2 regions of the Streptomyces sp. NPDC006711 genome follow, and region 1 is predicted to be linked to the other one. Evidence: riboswitches for the same ligand, from Rfam matches in the RefSeq annotation. Region 1 holds a riboswitch; the other holds the start of a gene.
The links. Region 1 has a riboswitch for S-adenosylmethionine ahead of ACFYM2_RS26650 (aminotransferase class V-fold PLP-dependent enzyme). Riboswitches for the same ligand answer to the same signal wherever they lie in the genome.
Positions count from the first base shown of each region.

Region 2: another riboswitch for S-adenosylmethionine. It lies ahead of thrC (threonine synthase); the one in region 1 lies ahead of ACFYM2_RS26650 (aminotransferase class V-fold PLP-dependent enzyme).

Region 1 covers NZ_JBIAGO010000016.1:40,220-43,619, forward strand. Annotated here, with positions in the region: gene ACFYM2_RS26650 (aminotransferase class V-fold PLP-dependent enzyme) at 102-1,529, opposite strand; SAM riboswitch class IV at 1,775-1,892, opposite strand; gene trpD (anthranilate phosphoribosyltransferase) at 2,004-3,068, opposite strand; gene ACFYM2_RS26660 (cytochrome bc complex cytochrome b subunit) at 3,242-3,400, opposite strand, start outside.
Region 2 covers NZ_JBIAGO010000012.1:179,496-182,895, forward strand. Annotated here, with positions in the region: gene ACFYM2_RS23510 (ubiquitin-like small modifier protein 1) at 52-327, opposite strand; gene thrC (threonine synthase) at 388-1,740, opposite strand; SAM riboswitch class I at 1,734-1,896, opposite strand; gene ACFYM2_RS23520 (glucosyl-3-phosphoglycerate synthase) at 2,029-2,976, shown strand; gene ACFYM2_RS23525 (alpha/beta hydrolase) at 2,998-3,400, opposite strand, start outside.

The DNA.
Region 1 (3,400 bases):
GTGCTGGCCTGCGCCGGCAACCCCAGCCCGTCCGGCGATTGAGGACGAGCGCGTTCAGCGCGAACGGGGTCTGGGGCGGAGCCCCAGGGGGGCCGGGTGGGTCAGGTGGCTGGGACGCAGCGGCCGGCTTCCGTGTGGTACTGCCACGCCGCCCCGTCCCGGACCAACTCCCCCACCGCCCGCACAAACCGCTCCACATGCTCATCCGGCGTCCCCGCGCCGAAGCTGACCCGGATCGCGTTCAGCGAGCGCTCCCCCGGCTCCGCCTCCGGCGCCCCGCACTCCCCCGGGTCCCCCGGCTCGCTGCCCAGCAGCGTCCGCACCAGCGGGTGGGCGCAGAAGAGCCCGTCGCGCACCCCGATCCCGTACTCCGCCGACAGCGCCGCCGCGAAGTGCGAGCTGTTCCAGCCGTCGACCACGAAGGAGATGACCCCGACCCGGGGCGCGTCGTCCCCGAAGAGGGACAGGACCCGCACCTCGGGGACCTCCGCCAGACCCGCGCGGACCTTCGCGATCAGGTGCCGCTCCCGCTCGACCAGCGCGTCGAACCCCGCCTCGGTCAGCGCCTTGCACGCGGAGGCGATGGAGTAGACGCCGATGACATTGGGCGAGCCGGCCTCGTGGCGCGCGGCCGTGGTGTGCCACTCGACGTGCACCCCGCCGTCCTCACGCCGCGCGACCCGCTTGGAGGCGCCGCCGCCCGCCAGGTACGGCTCCGCCTCCTGGAGCCAGTCCGCCCGGCCGGCCAGCACGCCCGAGCCGAACGGCGCGTACAGCTTGTGCCCGGAGAAGGCGACCCAGTCCACGTCCAACTCCCGTACGGAGACGGGGCGATGGGGCGCGAGCTGAGCCGCGTCGAGCACGATGCGCGCCCCGTGCGCGTGCGCGGCGGCGGCGAGTTCCCTGACCGGCCACAGCTCACCGGTGACGTTGGACGCGCCGGTCACGCAGACGAGCGCGGGCCCGTAGGGGTCCCGGTCGGCGAGCGCGCGCTCCAGCGTCTCGACGGCCTGGCGCGGGGTGCGCGGCGCGTCGAGATACGTCACCCGCGCGTCCTGCCAGGGCAGCAGCGAGGCGTGGTGCTCGGTCTCGAAGACGAAGACCTGGCAGCCGGCGGGGAGCGCGCGGGCGAGCAGGTTGAGCGAGTCCGTGGTGGAGCGGGTGAAGACGACCTGGTCGCTGGGGCGGCAGTCAAGGAACTCCGCGACCGTCACGCGGCTGTTCTCGAACAGGTCGGTGGAGAGCTGCGAGAGGTAGCCGGCCCCTCGGTGCACGCTGCCGTAGTAGGGGGCGTACGCGGCGACGTCGTCCCAGACCCGTTGGAGGGCCGGCGCGCTGGCCGCGTAGTCGAGGGCCGCGTAGACGACCTCGCCGCCGGTGACGAGCGGCACGGTGACATCGCGGCCGAGCACCGCGAGCGGCGCCGCGCAGCAGGGCTCGGCGGGCTCGGAGATGGAGGAGGCCGAGGAGGCGCAGGACGCGGAGGAGGCGGAAGGCGCGTGGGCGGCGGTGGCGGGGCGTGCGGACATGGCGGTATCTCCCAGCAGGGCAAGGCGAGTTGGCTTCTGACCCCGGGTACGGCGGCGCGGCCCCTGATGAGAAAGGGGTCGACTGGCGTGCCGCATACGGGTGTTGTCCTCGGACACGCGACGCGAAGGGGCCGCGCGGAGGAGGGTGGAGAAGGGGCGGATACGCCCTATCGCATTCGCTTGCTCACGAGACTGCTCCCTTGAGGACCAGGACCCCAGGGCTGTGACATCACGCGATGTCCAGGGGTCCGCGCTTGCCGTGGGCCTTGCTGCCCACGACCTGGTCTTCACCCGGGGCACCCCGCCACGGACGGAGGGTTGCCGGACAGCGAGCCGGGGCCTAAATCGCTGTCACTCATGACCTTGGACAGCATCCTGCCACACGTCACCACGTGCGCAAGGCGCAGTCCGCGATCCGGACTGCGCCTTGGGTCACATCATTGGGTCACATCATTGGGTCGCGGCAGCTGCGGCTCAGGCGTTGCTCGCGGCCACCCAGCGCTCCAGCGTGCGCTGCGCCGCCCCGGAGTCGATGGCCTCGGCGGCCCGGGCCATCGCGGCGCCCAGCTGCCCGGCGAGCGGGTCTTCGCCCGGCTCCAGGGCGACCAGCGCGGCCGCCGAGTTCAGCAGGACGGCGTCGCGCACCGGGCCCTGTTCGCCGGCCAGGAGCCGGCGGACGATCTCCGCGTTGTGCGAGGGGTCCCCGCCGCGCAGCGCCTCGATCGGGGTGATCGCGATGCCGACGTCGCGCGGGTCGAAGCGCTCCTCGCGCACGGCGCCGTCGCGCACCACCCACACCCGCGAGGTGGCCGTGGTGGTGAGCTCGTCCAGACCGTCGTCCCCGCGGAAGACCAGCGCGCTGGAGCCGCGCTCGGCCAGCACGCCCGCCACGATGGGCGCCATCCTCGGGTCGGCGACGCCGGTGGCCTGGGCCCGTACCTTCGCCGGGTTGGTGAGCGGCCCCAGCACGTTGAAGGTGGTGCGGATGCCCAACTCCTTGCGCGCGGCGGCCACATAGCGCAGGGCGGGGTGGAACGTCACCGCGAAACACATGGTGATGCCGGCCTCCTGGGCCACCTGGGCCACCCGCTTCGGGGACAGTCCGAGATTGACCCCCAGCTTCTCCAGGACGTCGGAGGCGCCGCTGGCGGAGGAGGCCGCCCGGTTGCCGTGCTTGACGACCTTGGCGCCGGTCCCGGCGACGACGATCGCCGACATGGTGGAGATGTTGACGGTCTTGGCGCCGTCGCCGCCGGTGCCGACGATGTCGACGCTGGGGCCCGGCACCTCGATCAGGTGGGCGTGCTCGTACATGGTGCGTACCAGACCGGTGATCTCGGCGACCGTCTCTCCCTTGGCGCGCAGCGCGACCATGAACCCCGCGATCTGCGCGTTCGTCGCCTCGCCGCTCATGATCTGGTCCATCGCCCAGGCGGTCGCGTCCTCGCTCTGGTCGACGCCGTTCAGGAGCGAGTCGAGGACACCCGGCCAGGAGTGGGCCGCCACGGTGTCGCCTCCGGTGGGGGTAACAGCGCTCATGCTCGCTCCTGGTAATCAGACGGCCGGGATGCCGCCCGTCAGCCTATCGACAGGCGCCGGGCGCCCAGCGCCCGTGCCCGCACTGCGGACGCCGGGAAAAAGACTCCGGCCCGGCCCCCGCGAAGGGGCCGGGCCGGAGCCTCGGTTGTGGCGACCGTCAGGTCAAGCGGAGATCAGTGGTGGCCGTGGCCGCTGGTGATCTCCTCGTACTCCTTGGCCGTCGGCTTGGGGATCTGGTTCCCCTCGCCGTAGTAGCCCTTGCTGAGCTTGGCGCGCAGCTTCTGCGCCCGCGAGATCTTGCGCGTGACACCGTTCTCGTCGGTCTCGGGACC
Region 2 (3,400 bases), on a different contig from region 1:
CCCCTCCGCTTCCCGTGCGGAGGGGGCAATTCCGAAAGCGGTGGGCGCGGTTCAGCCGCCGGCGACCGCCGGAATGATCGAGACACCGGCGCCGTCCGGCGTCGCCGTCTCCAGGCCCTGCTCGAAGCGGACGTCGTCGTCGTTGACGTACACGTTGACGAAGCGGCGCAGCTTGCCCTGGTCGTCCAGGACGCGCGCGGCGATCCCGGTGTGGTTCTTCTCCAGGTCGGCGATGACGTCGGCCAGGGTCGTCCCCTCGGCCGTGACCTCGGCCTTGCCGCCGGTGTAGGTGCGCAGGATCGTGGGGATGCGGACGTTCACGCTCATGGTTTCGGTGCTCCTAGTCGTCGTTCGGCAGTGGCTCGGTGGGCCGTGCGGGCGGCCTCGTCAGTGGGCCAGGCCCGCGTCGCGGAAGGCGTCCAGGCTCGGGCGGATGGTGGCGGTCGCCTGGGAGGTGGCGGCCACCGCGTCCAGGGTCTTGAGTCCGTCACCGGTGTTGAGCACGACCGTGGTGAGCGAGGGGTCGATGAGACCGGCGTCGATGAGCTTCTTCGTGACGCCGACCGTCACGCCGCCCGCGGTCTCCGCGAAGATGCCCTCGGTGCGGGCGAGCAGCTTGATGGCGTCGACGATCTGTTCGTCGTTCACGTCGTCCACCGCACCGCCCGTGCGGCGCGCGATGTCCAGGACGTAAGGGCCGTCCGCCGGGTTGCCGATGGCGAGCGACTTGGCGATGGTGTCGGGCTTCTGGGGGCGTACGACGTCGTGTCCGGCCTTGAAGGCGGTCGACACCGGCGAGCAGCCCTCGGCCTGGGCGCCGAAGATCTTGTACGGCTTGTCCTCGACCAGGCCGAGCTTGATCAGCTCCTGGAGCCCCTTGTCGATCTTGGTGAGCTGGGAGCCCGAGGCGATCGGGATGACCAGCTGGTCGGGGAGGCGCCAGCCCAGCTGTTCGCAGATCTCGTACGCCAGCGTCTTGGAACCCTCGCCGTAGTACGGACGCAGGTTGACGTTGACGAAGCCCCAGCCCTCGCCGAGCGGGTCGCCGATGAGCTCGGAGCAGAAGCGGTTCACGTCGTCGTAGTTGCCCTCGATGCCGACGAGCTCGCCGCCGTACACCGCGGCCATGACGACCTTGCCCTGCTCCAGGTCGTGCGGGATGAACACGCAGGAGCGGAAGCCGGCCCGCGCGGCGGCGGCGCCGACCGCGCCGGCGAGGTTTCCAGTGGAGGAGCAGGAGAGCGTGGTGAAGCCGAAGGCGCGGGCGGCCTCCAGGGCCTGGGCGACGACGCGGTCCTTGAAGGAGTGCGTCGGATTGCCGGAGTCGTCCTTGACGAACAGCTTGCCGGGCTCGACACCCAGCTCGCGCGCCAGGTTGTCGGCCTTGACGAGCTTGGTGAAGCCGGGGTTCAGGTTCGGCTTGTCGGCGACGTCGGCCGGGACCGGCAGCAGCGGGGCGTAGCGCCAGATGTTCTCGGGGCCCGCCTCGATCCGCGCGCGCAGCGCCTCGGGGTCGCCGAGCGGCAGGTCATAGGCGACTTCGAGCGGTCCGAAACACAGTTCGCAGGCGAAAATCGGGCCAAGTTCGAAACGCTGGCCGCACTCGCGGCAGGAGAGGCCGGACGCCGGGCCGAGATCAACGGGGGTGCCGGACGCGTTCTCGGCGGAGGTACCGCTCTCGGCGGAGGTGCGGGTTTCAGCGGTCTGTACAGACATGGAGGGGAGGCCCTTTCTCCTCATCTTCCTCAGGGCGAACTTCGCCATGAGACGGATTTGGCACCTTCCCTAGCCGGTGGCCCCGTGTCCTGACCGACGTGTGAACGTGGTCGACGAGAACCGACTGGAGGGTTGCCGGGGCTTCAACGGGCCGTTTCCCTCTGCCCCTCTGGATGAGCGGTATTCGATTGTCGGCGTGGGGACCCCGGCATGCGGTGGTCCCTCGCGTTGTTCAAGACTGTAACCGAAGCTCTGGACGGTTGAGATAGTCGTCCGAACCGCGAGATGGATCACACGAGGAGGCCGACGGCCGTGCTGGAAGAGGTGGAACGCTGGCTGAGCAGGCGTTCCTGGTCGACGGCCGAGCGGCCGCTGGAGCGGACGCTGGCCGCGAAACACCGTACGGGTACGACCGTCAGCGTGGTGCTGCCCGCGCTCGACGAGGAGGCCACGGTCGGTGAGATCGCGGCCACGATCCGGCGCGAGCTGATGACCGCCTCCGTGCCGCTCGTCGACGAGCTGGTCGTGGTCGACTCCGGCTCCCGCGACCGTACGGCCGAGGTCGCGGCCGCCGCCGGCGCCCGGGTCGTCCACCGCGACACGATCCTGCCGAGGCTGCCCGCGCTGCCCGGCAAGGGCGAGGTGCTGTGGCGCTCGCTGCTCGTGACCAGCGGGGACGTGGTCTGTTTCGTCGACGCCGACCTCAAGGACTTCGACGCCGCGTTCGTCTCCGGCATCGTCGGGCCGCTCCTGACCGACCCGGAGGTGGACTTCGTCAAGGCCATGTACGACCGGCCGCTCGGCGCGGCGGCCGGCCAGGGCGGCCGGGTCACCGAGCTGGTGGCGCGCCCTCTGCTCAACCTCCACTGGCCCCAACTGGCTGGTGTGGTCCAGCCGTTGGGCGGTGAGTACGCGGCCAGGCGCTCGCTCCTGGAACGGCTTCCGTTCCCCGTCGGGTACGGCGTCGAGCTCGCGCTGCTCGTGGACGCGCTGCACACGGTGGGTCTTGACGCGCTGGCCCAGGTCGACGTGGGCGTACGCAAGCACCGCCACCAGGACGGGCAGGCGCTCGGCCGGATGGCCGCCGCGATCTACCGCACCGCCCAGCTGCGGCTGTCCCGCGGCCATCTCGTACGCCCCGAGCTGACCCAGTTCGAGCGCGGTGAGCACGGCTTCGTGCCGCGCACGTACGCGGTGGACACCGAGGAGCGGCCGCCGATGCGGGAGATCGAGGAGTACGCGGTCCACCGCGCGGCCTAGGCGGCTTCGGCTTCGGCCGGATCAGCGTGCGGACCCGGCGAACTCTCGGGGGTGGAGGGCCTCGCGCAGGGCGCGTACCTGGTCGGTGAGGTTGCGTTCGCTGATACGGGCCTGGGGGAAGAGGAGGTCGAAGCCGTGGACGGCGCCGGGGACCTGGACGAGTTCGGTGGTGACGCCGGCGGCGGACAGGCGTGCGGCGTAGTCGCGGCCCTCGTCGCGCAGCGGGTCGATCTCGGCCACGGCGATGTAGGTGGGCGGCAGGCCGCTGAGATCGGTGGCGCGGATCGGGAAGGCGTACGGGTCGGCGTGGCCGTCCTTGGCGTAGTACCGCACGGCCAGTTCCAGCGCGCTCCGGTCGAAGACCGGGGTATCGGTGAACTCCCGTGCCGAGGCGGTGGTGAGACCGCCGTCCACGCTGGGGTAG